DNA from 3 places in the Bradyrhizobium sp. ISRA430 genome. Region 2 is predicted to be linked to each of the others. Evidence: predicted binding sites of a transcription regulator. Region 2 holds the regulator's gene; each other region holds the start of a gene.
What was found. Region 2 encodes LexA, which represses DNA repair genes until DNA is damaged. Its sites were predicted from a motif close to TGTTCNNNNTGTGTTCNG; they were not measured.

Region 1: the regulator LexA is predicted to act here: its motif matches at 2,812-2,829, upstream of MTX21_RS25885 (YifB family Mg chelatase-like AAA ATPase).
Region 3: the regulator LexA is predicted to act here: its motif matches at 2,284-2,301, upstream of recA (recombinase RecA).

What each region holds. Positions count from the first base shown of each region.
Region 1 is NZ_CP094516.1:5,453,141-5,458,318, reverse strand. Features, by position in the region: gene MTX21_RS25895 (ATP-binding protein) at 1-523, opposite strand, end outside; gene MTX21_RS25890 (hypothetical protein) at 649-1,116, opposite strand; gene MTX21_RS25885 (YifB family Mg chelatase-like AAA ATPase) at 1,215-2,753, opposite strand; gene MTX21_RS25880 (PilZ domain-containing protein) at 2,981-3,226, shown strand; gene MTX21_RS25875 (tetratricopeptide repeat protein) at 3,314-4,090, shown strand; gene MTX21_RS25870 (AAA family ATPase) at 4,109-5,178, opposite strand, start outside.
Region 2 is NZ_CP094516.1:896,415-901,592, reverse strand. Features, by position in the region: gene MTX21_RS04700 (alpha-hydroxy acid oxidase) at 1-71, shown strand, start outside; gene MTX21_RS04695 (HAD-IA family hydrolase) at 101-724, shown strand; gene MTX21_RS04690 (hypothetical protein) at 895-1,104, shown strand; gene glp (gephyrin-like molybdotransferase Glp) at 1,341-2,552, shown strand; gene lexA (transcriptional repressor LexA) at 2,728-3,426, shown strand; gene MTX21_RS04675 (hypothetical protein) at 3,721-4,152, shown strand; gene MTX21_RS04670 (ComEC/Rec2 family competence protein) at 4,241-5,178, opposite strand, start outside.
Region 3 is NZ_CP094516.1:53,430-58,607, forward strand. Features, by position in the region: gene MTX21_RS00305 (hypothetical protein) at 1-7, shown strand, start outside; gene MTX21_RS00310 (hypothetical protein) at 113-367, shown strand; gene MTX21_RS00315 (hypothetical protein) at 381-614, opposite strand; gene MTX21_RS00320 (DUF2798 domain-containing protein) at 1,181-1,420, shown strand; gene recA (recombinase RecA) at 2,394-3,482, shown strand; gene MTX21_RS00330 (DUF1835 domain-containing protein) at 3,579-4,562, shown strand; gene gcvP (aminomethyl-transferring glycine dehydrogenase) at 4,567-5,178, opposite strand, start outside.

The DNA of each region.
Region 1 (5,178 bases), 4.0 Mb from region 2:
GGTCGTGGATGCGCGTGCCGCTGCTTTCGCGCGCGCTGTCGCCCTGCTCCAGCACGTCGAAATCGAAGCGGGTGCCGACCAGCGCGGCGCGCGCCTCGCCCGCCAGCGCGCAATAGGCGTCGTTGGCAAAGGTGATGCGGCCCTGATGGTCGCGCAGCACGATCAGATCGCCCTGCGACTCGAACAGGCTGCGGGCGCGTTCCTCGGCTTCCTTGAGTTCCCAATTGCGGTCGATCAGCGCCTCGTTATGCGCGGCCAGCTTGCGCAGGCGCTTGTTGACGAAGCGCAGCCGCATGCTCAGCGTCGCCAAGCCGAGGCAGGCGAGCGCGAACAGGAAGCTCGCACCGATCGCGAAAGCGTTCGGATCATAGCCGGAATGCTCGGCCCGGCTGCCGGTGATGAAGCCGTAGGCGGCGCCGAACGTCGCCGAGAAGATCACGAACGAGCGGATCGCGAAGGCGATCCTCGGATGACGGCGCCTGAAGCGGCGCATGCGCACCTTGATCCGGAACGTCCGACCCATCGCTACCGACCCCGACTCTTTCCGAAACCCTGTGATCGCCACCAGTGACGATGTCCCCGCCGGCGTTGCGAACAGTTTGAGGTTTGGAAGCCGCCTCCAAACAGGGTTGACGAGGCGTTAACGCCTCAGAGCGAGGCGGCCTGGAGGTGGCGGTGGCCGCCGCGGGCCCCGACGATCAATGCCGCGGCCTCGCGCGGCGAGAACGTCTTCGAGCGTACATAGATGCGGTAGTCAGCGGGCCCGTCGGGGGAGAGATAGATCACGGAACGGCCATCGCTCGGGTGCGCGGAGATCGCGACAAGGCGCGTCGCGGCGTTGGCCTCGCAGGCGCCCGGCTCATCGCTGGTGCCGTCGTCGACTACCGCAAAATCCGCGGCATCCGCGTTCTCGGTCATCTGGACCCGTACGGTGGCTTGTGTGGGATCTTCGGTGAAGGCAACCTGGATGCCGGCCGTCCAGAACAGGGATGTGAGCTCGACCGAGGTCTCGCCAAGGGCAATGCAGGGATGGGAGACCGACCGGATCTCGCTGCGGGCGAACACCGCAGCCGCCAAGAGGGGAACAACCGAGGCCAGGATCTTGAAACGCAACATGACACGCTACTCGCCAGGCCACGCGGGGGCACTTGCGGGCCTTATGGTTTGCAGAGCGTAAAGGAAACTCGTTACCGCCGGGTTGATACGCGAGGCTGTCACGCCATCTGGCGCACATCCTCCGCGAGTGCACGGTAGGACAGCGCCTCGGCGAGATGCAGCCGGCCGATCTTCTCGGCGCCGTCGAGGTCGGCGAGCGTACGCGCCACGCGCAGCACGCGGTGATAGCCGCGCGCCGACAGCCGCATGCTCTCGGCGGCATCGCGCAGCAGCTTCTGGCCCTGCGCGTCGGGCCTCGCGATCTCCTCCAGCACGGAGGCCGGCGCCTCGGCATTGGTGCGGACATGCGGCAGGCCGGCCGCCGCGTAGCGTGCGAGCTGGATGTCGCGCGCCGCGGCCACGCGCGCGGCGACTTCGGCGGAGCCTTCCGCCGACGGCGGCAGGATCAGATCGGCCGCGGTCACCGCCGGCACCTCAATGCGCAGATCGATGCGGTCCATCAGCGGACCCGAGATGCGCGTCTGATAGTCTGCCGTGCAGCGGTCGATGCGGCCACGCTTGCAGGTATAGCCCGGCTCGAACGCGTTGCCGCAACGGCAGGGATTCATCGCCGCGACCAGCATGAAGCGCGCCGGATACGTCACGCGATGATTGGCGCGGGACACCGCGACCTCACCGTTCTCCAAGGGCTGGCGCAGCGAATCCAGCACGCGCGGATCGAACTCGGGCAGCTCGTCGAGGAACAGGACGCCCTGATGCGCGAGCGAGATCTCGCCGGGCTTTGCGCGCACGCCGCCGCCGGTAAGCGCGGCCATGCTGGCGGAATGATGCGGCGAGCGGAACGGCCGCCGCGAGGTCAGCGCACCGCCCTGAATTTCGCCAGCGACGGAGGCGATCATCGAGACCTCCAGCAGCTCGCCCGGCGACAGCGGCGGCAGGATCGAGGGCAGGCGCGCCGCCAGCATCGATTTGCCCGCGCCGGGCGCGCCGATCATCAACAGGTGATGCCCGCCGGCGGCTGCGATCTCCAGCGCCCGCTTGGCGCTCTCCTGGCCCTTGATGTCGCGCAGGTCGAGCTTTGAAGCGGCCGTCTCATGCACCTTCGGTGAGGGCCGCGACAGCACCTGCGTGCCCTTGAAATGGTTGGCGATCTGGATCAGCGAACTTGCGGCAATGATCTGGATGTCCGGGCTCGCCCAGGCTGCCTCCGAGCCGCAGGCGGCCGGACAGATCAGCCCCTCCTCGCGCGCATTGGCGCCGATCGCGGCCGGCAACACGCCCGCAACGGGTGCGATCGAGCCGTCGAGGCCGAGCTCGCCAAGCACCGTAAAGCCCGTCAGTGCATCCGGCGGGATCGCCCCGATCGCCGCCATCAGCCCGAGCGCGATCGGCAGGTCGTAATGGCTGCCTTCCTTGGGCAGATCGGCGGGCGCAAGGTTGACGGTGATCCGCCGCGCCGGCAGCGCCAGGCCTGAGGCGATCAGCGCCGAGCGGACCCGCTCGCGGGCCTCCGACACGGCCTTGTCCGGGAGGCCGACGATGGCAAACGCCGGCAGGCCTGGTGCGACCTGCACCTGCACATCGACCGCGCGCGCCTCGATCCCCTCAAAGGCGACTGTAGAAACCCGCTGAACCATGCGCGCCCCAGACTGCTCCCTCGTACAATCGAGGGTAGCAGGACGCGGCGCGCCTGACAAGAACAATACAGGAACGATTTTGGCGACCCGGCAAGCCCTAACCAATCGTAAACGGGATGCGCACACTACGCCTCGAATGCGACCGGCTTCGCTCAGCACATTCCAACGAATGTTCGCTACGTTTAGAGCCGCGGGATGGGCCGTGATCTAACAAGTGAACAATCGAAATGCTTGTAAATCGCCGGAGAAGCGAACGTCGGGTGTGCAGTCGGCTCGCCAAGATTCATTTTGGCGCCGGCTCGCTGCCGAGGGACTGCACGATCACGGATATCTCCGATGGCGGCGTGAAAGTCGTGGCGGAGTTTCTGGAAGTGCCGCCGCAATTCACCATCATCTTTGCGCCCGACTATTCGCGCCAATGCCGCCTGCGCTGGCGTATCGGTTGCGAGTTCGGCGCCGAATTCGTCGACTAGGCCGCGACGAGGACGGCGCGTCCTTAACGGGAATTTAGGGTTAATCGGCAAAGCATCTCTGATCATTCGCCGACGGTAGATCAGAGTATGTCCAAGCGTTCGTCCCCTGCCTCTCCCCTGGCGAGATTCCTCCTTCCGGCGCTCTTGGTGCTGGTCCTCGGCGGCTGCCAGACCATGGGCCTCGAGGATGTGACCGGCGCGCTCGGCGGCCAGCCGGAAACCGCGAGCAAGGTCGACGCCAAACCGGACATGGACGCTCTGCGCGAGCGCTATCGCGCCAAGCCGAGCGATCCCAATGTTTCGCTCGAATACGGCAAGGCGCTACGCGAGACCGGCCAGCGCGCCCAGGCGGTTGCGGTGATGGAGCAGGCTGTGCTCGCCCATCCCAGCAACAAGGCGCTGCTCGCCGGCTACGGCCGTGCGCTCGCCGACAACGGCAATTTCCAACAGGCGTTCGATGTCCTGAGCCGCGCGCATACGCCCGAGGATCCCGACTGGCACATCCTGTCGGCGCAGGGCGCGGTGCTCGACCAGCTCGGCCGCAACGAGGAAGCGCAGCAATATTACGCGACCGCGCTCAAGATCGTGCCCGACGAGCCGTCGGTGCTGTCCAACCTCGGACTGTCCTACGTGCTTCAGAACAATCTGTCCAAGGCGGAGGAGACGCTGCGCCGCGCGCATGAGCGCAGTCCCGCCGATTCCCGCATCCGGACCAATCTTGCCTTCGTGCTGGGGCTGCAGGGAAAACAGTCCGAGGCCGAGGCCATCGTGAAAGCCGACCTGCCGCCGGCCGAAGCCGCAGCCAAGGTCACGGCGCTGCATCAGCTCCTGGCGAAGAAACAGCAGCGCGCCGACAACAAATAGCCCGCCGTCCCGTTCGGGTTACGACGCCTTGCGATGCGGCGCGGAGCTGCGCCCACCCCTGCCCTTCAGCTTCTTCAGCAGCGGTCCGAGCAGCGAGCGTTTCGGCTTCTTCACGTCGCCGCGCCCGGCTAATCGGTTGGCCATGTTCTGGAATAGCTCGGTGGTGCGGTGGTTCTTGGAGACCTCCGCGATCATCTGGCCGTTGTTTGCGGCGGCAGAGAACAGCTTCGAATCGAACGGAATCACCGCCATCGGCTGGCTTTCCATCGTCTTGGCGAATGCCTTGACCTCGATCTCCGCCCGCTTGGGCATGCCGACCTGGTTGATGCAGTAGAGCGGCGGCCGATCGTTGGGCCGCGCCGCCTTCAGCACGCTCAGCATGTTCTTGGTGTTGCGTAGATTGGCGAGATCGGGCTCGGCCACGATCAGGATGTCGTCGGCGCTGACGAGCGCGCGCCGGGTCCAGCCCGACCATTGATGGGGTACGTCGAGCACGATGCAAGGCGTGGTCATGCGCAGCGTGTCGAAGATCGCGTCGAACGCCTCCGCGCCGAAATCATAGACGCGGTCGAGCGTCGCCGGCGCAGCAAGCAGGCTGAGATGCTCGGTGCATTTGGCGAGCAGGCGCTCCATCAGCGCGGTATCGGGCCGCTCCTGCGACAGCACCGCGTTGGCGATGCCCTGGATCGGATCCTGATTGTAGTCGAGGCCGGCGGTGCCGAAGGCGAGGTCGAGATCGATCACGACGGAATCGAGCGCGAGGTCGCGCGCGATGGTCCAGGCCACGTTGTGCGCGACGGTGGATGCGCCGACGCCGCCCTTGGCGCCGACCACGGCGATGATGCGGCCGGTGATGATGGCTTCCGAGGCCGAGAACAGGCTGCAGATCGAACGCACCACGTCGATGGTCTCGACCGGCCCCAGCACATAGTCGTTGACGCCGCGGCGCACGAGCTCGCGATAGGGCGCTTCATCGTTCGGATTGCCGATCACGACCACGCGCGTGCCGGGATCGCAGACACCGGCGAGGTCGTCGAGCCCTTCGAGGATGTCGCGCGTGCCGTCGGATTCGATCACGATCACGTTCG
Region 2 (5,178 bases):
CGACCGCCACCAACGCGCCCAGCGTGTTCAGCGCATTTCCGCTGCTCGACATCGAGCCCTATCGGTATTGATCTTGCCGATACTGACCTGAAAGGACGCAATGACATCGCTCTCTCCCGGCAGCGCGGATGCCCTCCTCTTCGATCTCGGGCGCGTCGTGCTCGACATCGATTTCTCCAGGACGATCGCCTGCTGGGCGGGACATGCCGGCTGCAAGCCCGAGGCCATCGTCGCGCGCTATGTGCGTGACGAGGCCTACAAGCTGCACGAAGTCGGCAAGCTCAGTGACGCGGCATATTTCGACTCGCTGCGCTCATCGCTCGGCATCAGCCTTTCGGACGCGCAGTTCCTGGAGGGCTGGAACGCGGTGTTCACGGGGGAGATGCCCGACATCGCGGAGCTGTTGCCGCGTGCGGCGAAGCACATGCCGCTGTACGCCTTCTCCAATACCAACCAGCCGCATGTGGACTATTTCTCGAAGGAATATGCCGACCTGCTCGGCCATTTCCGCGAGCTGTACCTGTCGTCCAGCATCGGTCTGCGCAAACCGGACGCCGAAGCCTTCGACCATGTGGTGGGCGCCATCGGCGTGCCGGCCGAGCGGATCGTCTTCTTTGACGACCTCGCCGAGAACATCGAAGGGGCGCGGGCGCGCGGACTGACGGCGGTACACGTGACCTCGCCCACCGACGTCGGACATGCGCTGACGGCGCTGGGGATCTGAGGGCCGGCGTTCTGGTGGCTTTGCTTGATCCTGCCGACGTTCACGGGAACCCATCGGCCCGCGACGAGGAACCAAATCACTTTGTGCATTTTTGTGCAGAGTTCCTGGAACGGAATGCCTGATTCCGGACTCTTGAGTTCGTCGGGGATTTCTACATCGGACTGATCGTCGTGTTGGGTAAAGCCTACCTCACCAAGCAAGCCTCTCTCCTGCTCGAATTCGCCAGAACCACGTCGGACTCGGATCTCTCAGCCAAGCTGATTAGCAAGGCCGCCGATCTGAAATCGCAGGCCGATCCCCTGCCCGACAAGGATCAAAGTCCCAACGCGCCCGATGTGGCCAAGGATGCTAGTCGGAACGAGCCGACGGGAGCGGATTGATGTTGACCATGGCCCTTGTTGCTTTCGTTCTTGCGATCGCTGCGCGGGTGCCAGTCTGCAGCGTCATCCAGATCATGTCGCACCGGACCTGAATCCAATCATCTCACAAGCGTAGAAGCCGGCACGATCGTTCGTCCGGACGCCGGGTTTTGCTTCGGCGCACGCGCTCGGCTAGAACCCTTGACGCCGAGACGGTTCGATTTGCCAATCGACTTGCCAAGCAGGAGATTTCGCCCGTGGCCCTGATGCCGGTTTCTGACGCGCTTGCCGCGGTGCTGGCCGGCGTGGAGCCGCTATCCGAAGAGATGATCGCGCTGGAAGGCGCCTTTCACCGCGTACTGGCACGCGACGTCACCGCCCGGCGTACGCAGCCCCCCCAGGCAATGTCGGCGATGGACGGCTATGCCGTGCGCGCGAGCGATGCGGCCAAGGTCGATGCGCAGCTCAGCGTGATCGGCGAGGTCGCGGCGGGCCGGCCGTTCGCGCCAACGCTGGGTGCCGGCGAGGCGGTCCGGATCTTCACCGGCGGCGTGATTCCCAACGGCGCAGATGCCGTCGTGATCCAGGAGGACACGGTCGCGGACGGCAAGCGCATCACGATCAAGGAGGCCGCCGTCGCCGGACGGCATATCCGGCGCGCCGGCGTCGACTTTTCCGAGGGCGACGTGCTGCTACGGGCAGGCGCCCGCCTCACCGAGCGAAGCCTGGCCCTCGCCGCCGGTATGAACCATCCTGACCTTCCCGTCCGCCGCCGCCCGAAGGTCGCAATCCTCGCCACCGGCGATGAGCTGGTGATGCCGGGCACAACACCCGGCCCCGGCCAGATCGTCTATTCCAACGGCTATGCGATCCACGCGCTGGCGCGCCGGGAGGGCGCCGACACGATCGACCTTGGGATCGCCGCCGACACCCTGGAGGCCACCACCGCCGGTATCCGCTCCGCCCGCGAAACCGGCGCCGACGTCCTGATCACGACCGGCGGTGCGTCGGTCGGCGATCACGATCTGGTCCAGCAGGCGCTCAAGGCCGAGGGCATTGCGATGGCGTTCTGGAAGATCGCGATGCGGCCGGGCAAGCCGATGATGCATGGCCATCTCGGCGCGATGCGCGTGATCGGCCTGCCCGGCAATCCGGTCTCGTCTTACGTTTGCGCCTTCCTGTTCATGGTGCCGTTGATTCGCGCGCTTGCGGGCCGTCAGCCCGTTCACCACCGCCGCGAGCGCGCCGTAGTCGGGGGCGAGCTCGCCGCCAACGACATGCGCGAGGACTATCTTCGCGTGCGCCTCGAAGAGCGCGACGACGGCACGCTGGTCGCGGTTCCCGTCAACAATCAGGACTCTTCTCTGCTTGCAAATCTCGCTGCGGCACAGGCACTTCTCGTGCGGCCGCCGTTCGCGCCGAAGGCCGAAGCAGGCGCGCCCTGCGAGGTGTTGCGGCTGCCCGCTTGAACGAGCCGGCCGCGCGTGTTCCGCGAAGTTTATCGTGTTCACGCAAAATTAAGCAGTTGCGGAACACATATCGAACATATAGTGTCCGTTCATGATTTGTTTCGAGCATCTAGCGGTGCGCCGCTAACTTCAGCGTCTCGGAATCGAACGACATCAACCGGGGGATTTGGTCGAGATGTTAACGCGCAAACAATACGAGCTTCTGCGGTTCATCAGCGAACGCCTGAAGGAAAGCGGCGTGCCGCCCTCCTTCGACGAGATGAAGGACGCGCTCGATCTGCGCTCGAAGTCGGGCATCCATCGCCTGATCACCGCACTCGAGGAGCGCGGCTTCATCCGCCGCCTGCCCAATCGTGCCCGCGCCATCGAAGTGATCAAGCTGCCCGAGCTTCAGGCCGCGGCCGGCAATCGGCGCGGCTTCACGCCGAGCGTCATCGAAGGCAATCTCGGTAAGGTACGCGGCTCCAGCGCCCCCGTGGACGAGGGTGAACGTCCGGTCGCTGTGCCCGTGATGGGCCGCATCGCGGCGGGCACGCCGATCGAGGCCTTGCAGACCCGCAGCCACACCATCAGCGTACCGCCGGACATGCTCGGCTCGGGCGAGCATTACGCGCTCGAAGTGCGCGGCGATTCGATGGTGGAGGCCGGCATCCTCGACGGCGACATGGCGCTGATCCAGCGCAACGAGAGCGCCGACACCGGCGACATCGTGGTGGCCCTGATCGACGACGAGGAAGCGACCCTGAAACGCTTCCGCCGGCGCGGCGCCTCGATCGCGCTCGAGCCGGCCAATGCGGCCTACGAGGTGCGCATCCTGCCGCCGAACCGCGTAAAGATTCAGGGCAAGCTGATCGGGCTGTACCGGAAATACTGAGCGTCTTCGGCGAGGCGTGAGCCGATGCAAGTCGCGTGGAGCAATCGACCTCCGCCGCGTGTTGTGCAGCGCCGGTGAATTCAGGATTGATCTCGACGAGCGCAACAGAAGAAAATTCGCACGAGCCTGCTTTGTTCCAAAGGCTCTTGCTCAACGCAGAAAAGATAATGTGATCGGCAGGTCTGCACGCAAGTCGCAGATTTGCCCTCAACATCGCATATCATCGGAGCCTTCCTGATAGAGGCCTGGGCCTCCGGGGGCACGGGTCGCTATCTCTTATGAGGAGCACTTGCGATGTGTGACTACAGCCTGCATGCCGTCGCGACCCGTCCCGCCCAGGTCGGTGAGACGATCGTCACGACAACCTTCCGCGGCACCTCGACGCGCGGCTTCGCTTCGGAAGCCGATCTCTCCGTCGCGGTCTGCCTGCTGCCGGGAACGGAGCTCGCCTTCGCCGACAACGTCCGCTACGACAATCGCTGGATCTGGACGCGCACCATCAACTCCCGCGTCGGCAAGTTCGGCAAAGTCGATCCGCACATTCCCGATCGCCATCATGACGCGATCGAATTCCCCGACGGCAAATATGTGCTGGTGACGCAGCTCGTCGAAGGCCAGCGCGCAACCGTGCTGCAATTGCCGGTGACCCAGCCGGCCGGTGAGCACAAGCCGCAAGTCGCCGCTGACAGGCCGCAGCCGACCGTTACGCGCCTGCCGATCGGCTGACGCGTAATATTTGAGCATGATCTCCGCGCAAACGCATTCCGCGTTTGTCGCGAAGGGAAAAACGCTACACACTTTTCCGGATCATGCGTCAGTCCTCGACCTGAAGGTCGGCCTCCGACGGCGTTGCGTCCCTGGAGCGCGGTGCGGCCGGCCGTGGCGCGAGGTTTGGTTCATAATAGCCATCGCCGGCGATTGCCGGCGACCAGGGGCGATTTGCGCCCCTCGCCCTCACCGCCTGCACCGCAAAGCCGTCGCCGCGGCGCGCGAGCGCCAAGCCGCCCTGGCTCATGAGACGATCCCGGTCGACCACCATCGCCGCACAATCGGGCGGCGCGGGTCTCGCTGTCACCACCAGCGCAGCCCGGCTGCAATCATCCGAGAGCGCATCCACGCGCAGCGCCAGCGCGATCAGGCGGCCGTCGGCGAGCGGGGTCACGCATCCGGATTCGTCGCATGACACGCCGCTACCGAGCGATGCATCACCGGCGCTGCGCGGATCGGCATCGGCCGCAAGCCACTCCTTGGCGAGGAACGCGTCCTTGTTCGCCGCGATGAGATGCAAGCGGCCGTCGCTGCCGCGCACTGCGATGTTACGCCCGTCGCCTGCGATCAGGACGTCCGGCTGGCGCACGGACACCGCCCACACAATCGCTGCGACCAGCACGAGCGCACCGGTCCAGCGCAAGGGCGTGCGCAACAGGCCCATCAGGACGATGCCGATGCTCGCCGCGATCAGCGGGGCGATGCCGAAAGCGGCAATGCGGCCGACCGCGCCCGGAAGATTCGCAACCCACTGCGCGACCACGACCATCCAGTCGATGCCGACACCCATCAGCCACCAGAACACGCCGTCGAGCCCGAACGGCGCTGCGATCAATCCCAACAGCCCGGCCGGCATCACCAGCGCCGAGACCACCGGCATCGCCGCGAGGTTCGCGAGCACACCGAACGGCGTGACGCGGTGAAAGTGGAAGGCGGCATAGGGCGTGGTCGCAAAGCCCGCGATCAGCGAGGCCAGGAACAGCA
Region 3 (5,178 bases), 840 kb from region 2:
CAACTGACCGAACTCAGCCGGGAGGGCCGCGGTGATGCGGCTCCCGGCGGGACTCCCCTTCGTCAGCCCCCTCCCTACATCTTTGCCAAGGGTTGCGTCGAGGAGGTGAGACATGGCCGATCGTCCGCGGGATCTCGCCGAGCGGATGGCGCGCCGGCGCAGGGCGGCGGTCCGGTCGGCCGAAGTCGCGGGCGACGGCTATCTGCGCGAGACCTTCACCCTGCCGCGCGAGGCCGCACGCGCGCGAGCACGGGCCTTCTTCGCCCGGTACCCCAAGGCCGGCTATATGAGCGAAGTCGAGACCTGGCGCGAGCTGCCCGGCGGCGACATCGAATTCACCATGCGGCGGCTGCCCAGCGCCGACTAAGGCGTGGATCGCTTTAGTCGAAGGATTCGGCGACGATGCGGATGCGGAACACGGGCTCCTTGGATTCGTCCAGAAGCTCCATGTGCCACTCCGAGTTTTCGCGGAGCTTGCGGGCGATGCCGGATGCCATGTCGGCGCAAACGCTGGTCATCTCCTTCCAGGCTGCATCGCGATTAGCGAATTCCGTTGCTTGGTCCGCGCAGCCGGAATAGCGGCCGTTCCGGATTCGAAAGAAATATTGTGGCATGGCTGACACCGATCGCGTAAGGCTGCGCCCCCCGGGGCCATGAGGCGGCCAGTGCAATCCCAAACCGCAGGCAGATCAATTCCGGACCTCTACGGAATTGGCCCCCGCCGCGGCAGCCCGGACTGGCGGCCCGGAGCAAGCCAACATATTGCCGAGCAACGGGCACTTGGAGGCCGTCGCAATATTCCGCGGACAAGCCAAGCTTGCCGTCAAGTCGTGGAAAGTCCACGGCAATCTTGAAAGCGCGCTCCGGAACAAACGCGATCTGATTTCGAGGAAGCTCTGCGGTAAGTCAGGATGACTGACACAGGAACTCTGTTCATGGCCGGAGAACCACGGGCTATTCGATTGAGGTTCACGGAAAATTAGCCATATGGCGCACGTCCTCGCGGCGAGGACCATCGCGCTTAAGAGCCCCCTAAGTTCCGTGAGCACGTCGCTGAACGAACGGCCGCGGAATCGGGACGGTGACCTCGTGCGGGCGTGCATTCGGAAAGATCGAACCAGCATCGGGACGGCACGTGCCTTGCTTTGCCTGACGACGGTGCACAGCGAGGGCACGCGTCATGCTCGGCATTCCCCGACGCTTCAGTCATTTCGTCTTCGGCGTCATCCAGTCCGGTCTCACGTCGCTGATCGCCGCGGGCATTGCCAGCTTTCCGGCCGCAGAAGCGATGCTGTTCGTCAAGCACTGGCTGCTCTCGTGGATGGTCGCCTGGGCCGCGATGCTGCCCATCGTGCTGCTGGCGGCGCCGGCGATCCGCTCGTTCGCGCTGCGGCTCACGCGCGAGGAGGGGAACGCATGATTTGGCCGCAGCGGTCGAAAAAACCCCGCCAGGGGAGAGCCGGGCGGGGCAAAGGTTATTGGAGGCTGAGGTGCTGGGCTGCAACACCATAGCCACGTCACCCTAGCCGGCTCAGCTTACGGCAGCCTGACATGCCGACGGTCAGAATCAGGATCGGCGGCCGCCGCATCGTCGCTAGTGGACACCAAACCCCGCTCAGGGTAGAGCGGGGTCGACTGGGTATGGAGGCTCGATGTTGGTCCACCGGGCAGGATCACGCTAGAAGAGTCGGCTTACAGGCGCCTTACGGCTCGCAACCATAGCCGCGCCAGAGCGGCCGTATACTGCCTCGCGCCGGTCCCAATTTGGACACCCGATCGCAGAACTAGGGACACACAAGTCGGTGACATTCTGAATCGTTCGGCAAGGCCATGGGGGAAACGTGGCGTGCCGATATTGGGGTGGCATCATGGATAACGTAGAGCGGTCTTTCGCCGCCGCGACGGCGGCTGGCTTTGTGGTGCTGGTCGTCGGCATCATCCTGTTGGCGCTGATGTAGGCGACAGGCGCGACTTGGGGGCGGGCGGCGCGTGGCTCGCCTGATTGAAAGACTACCAGTGGCGCGAAGGATGAGTGAAAGAGCGAAACCAGCTAAGGTGCGCCGGGTTCGAGGAATTTTACCCGTCAGGAGCGGTCACGTCGTGGTCTGTGGCAATTGGAGGGGTGTTCACCCCTACTTTGCATGGGGTTGTTTTCCATAATTTTCGCGATGGCGAGGAGACCCGCCAATCGAAGCGGGCTTCACACGGGGTAGGTCGTCCGTAGGCACCGGCCTTGCCGAGCCTAGCTCATTCGCATTAAGGCATTCGAGGTACTACCCGCGAAAGAACATATTGCGAACCTAGAACAAATGGGGTACATTGCTCCTATCGCCGGCCCGCTTCGCCAACCGTTTGTCCATCTCGCGAATCCCCGCCATAAGGAGCACGACCCAATGTCCGCTACTGCCCTGCGTATCGTCGAAGGATCTTCCATGGACAAGAGTAAAGCCCTGGCCGCCGCGCTGTCCCAGATCGAGCGCCAATTCGGCAAGGGTTCGGTGATGAAGCTCGGCAAGAGCGACCGTTCGATGGACATCGAGGCGGTGTCCTCCGGCTCGCTCGGGCTCGATATCGCGCTCGGTATCGGCGGCCTGCCCAAGGGGCGCATCGTTGAGATTTACGGGCCGGAATCCTCGGGCAAGACGACCCTGGCGCTGCATACGGTCGCGGAGGCGCAAAAGAAGGGCGGCATCTGCGCCTTCATCGACGCCGAGCATGCGCTCGACCCGGTCTATGCCCGCAAGCTCGGCGTCAATATCGACGAGCTCCTGATCTCCCAGCCCGACACCGGCGAGCAGGCGCTGGAGATCTGCGACACGTTGGTGCGTTCGGGCGCGGTGGACGTGCTGGTGGTCGATTCGGTTGCGGCGCTGGTGCCGAAGGCCGAGCTCGAAGGCGAGATGGGGGATGCGCTGCCGGGTCTCCAGGCCCGTCTGATGAGCCAGGCGCTGCGCAAGCTGACGGCCTCCATCAACAAGTCCAACACCATGGTGATCTTCATCAACCAGATCCGCATGAAGATCGGCGTGATGTACGGTTCGCCTGAGACCACGACCGGTGGCAATGCGCTGAAGTTCTACGCCTCCGTCCGTCTCGACATCCGCCGCATCGGTGCGATCAAGGAGCGTGACGAGGTCGTCGGCAACACCACGCGCGTGAAGGTGGTGAAGAACAAGCTGGCGCCGCCGTTCAAGCAGGTCGAATTCGACATCATGTACGGTGAGGGCGTCTCCAAGATGGGCGAAATCCTCGATCTCGGCGTCAAGGCTGGCATCGTCGAAAAGTCCGGCGCCTGGTTCTCCTATGACAGCCAGCGCCTCGGCCAGGGCCGCGAGAACTCGAAAGCGTTCCTGAAGGCCAATCCCGACATCACCGCCAAGATCGAGACCTCGATCCGCCAGAACTCCGGCCTGATCGCCGAGCAGATTTTGGCCGGCGCCCCGGAGCGTGATGCCGACGGCGAAGAGCCGACCGAGGAGTAGGCTTAGAGGCAGATTTTCGCGAGGAGCGGGCGCTGAGGACGTTGAGTTGCCGACGTCTTCGGCGCCCGCTTCGTTTTGTGTGGGGTGCTGAGGCAAATGAAGCGCGTAATCCTGACCAGTTCGTCCGGCCTTTGCCTTATCCCTGCGAACCGCGCGGATGTGGTTGTTTCCCTCATCTTCCGGTTTGTCTGGGGACCATTGCCCTCACAGGATCACTTGGCCGGCCATCTCGCCTCACGCTCGCCCTATCTCGAAACCCACTGGTCGCAGTTTATCCGTGGGCCTTCGCGGGTCAGCCGCCTGCGCAAGAATCGGGCGTTGGTTCACTTCTGTGAGAACTTCGACGTTGTCGAGTTGTGGTTCGATCGGAATCCGAATGATCAATTGCAACTGATTTGGATCCTCGAATACCTGCGTTCTGATCCCGCCACCGCCTCGCGTTTGCGGTTGTGCCTGCCTGATATCGATCTGGCCGGATCGGACAGTCAAGGGCTTTGCACCCGTGCTGTGCGAGATGTCGACGTCACGGAAGACGAGCTTGAGACCGCAAGCATGGCCTGGGAGGCCTACCGAGCACCCACGCCTGAGGCCTGCTTCTATCTATCGGGGAGGAAGCTGAGCGCCCTGCCGCTGCTAAGCCCGACCTTGAGGGAACTGCTTGCAGAACTGCCGTCGTCGACGACGGGACTTGGCGCTACCGAAATGCGATTTCTCAAGCTGATTGCGAGCGGGTGTATCCGCACGAGGCGGCTGTTTGAACTGCGGGGACCCGCCGACGTACATGTATTCGATCAATGGGAATCGGAGGCGTTGCTCGAAGGGCTCGCGTTCGGTCCGATGCCGGCGGTCGCCGGTCTGGATGAGGAACTGGCTACACTTACCCCCGACCACGCGAGACATCGTTACGCCGCCTATCGCCGGAGCCGGCTGGCGCTGACGGAATTCGGCAAAGCGGTCCTTGCGGGTCGGGAAGATTTCCGCCGCCACAATCCGATCAAGCGCTGGTGGGGCGGCACCCTTCTGACCAACGAACGGCTCTGGCGCTGGGATGCACAAAGCGGCTCGCTGGTGGCACCGTGACGGCTTACTCCGCCGCCTGCGCGTAGTCGCTCACCGGCGGGCAGGAGCACACGAGGTTACGATCACCATAGACGTTGTCGACGCGGCCCACCGGGCACCAGTATTTGTCGGTGCGCGAGGTGCCGGCGGGGAAGCAGCCTTCAGCGCGGCTGTAGGCGCGCGTCCAATTGTCGTCGGCGATGTCGTGCACGGTGTGCGGCGCAAGGCGCAGCGGCGATGCCTCGATCTTGAAGCGGCCGGCCTCGACCTCGGCGATCTCCTTGCGGATCGCGATCATCGCATCGCAGAAGCGATCCAGCTCCGCTTTCGATTCCGACTCGGTCGGCTCGATCATCAGCGTGCCCGGCACCGGGAAGCTCATGGTCGGGGCGTGGAAGCCGTAATCGATCAGCCGCTTGGCGATGTCGTCGACGGTGACGCCGGACGTATTCTTCAGCGGCCGCGGGTCGACGATGCACTCATGCGCGACCCGACCCCTGGCATTCTTGTAGAGCACCGGGAAGTGCGGCGCGAGCCGTGCCGCGACGTAGTTTGCGTTGAGGATCGCGATCTCGGTCGCACGCTTCAAGCCTTCACCACCCATCATCAGGATGTAGATGTAGGAGATGGTCAGGAT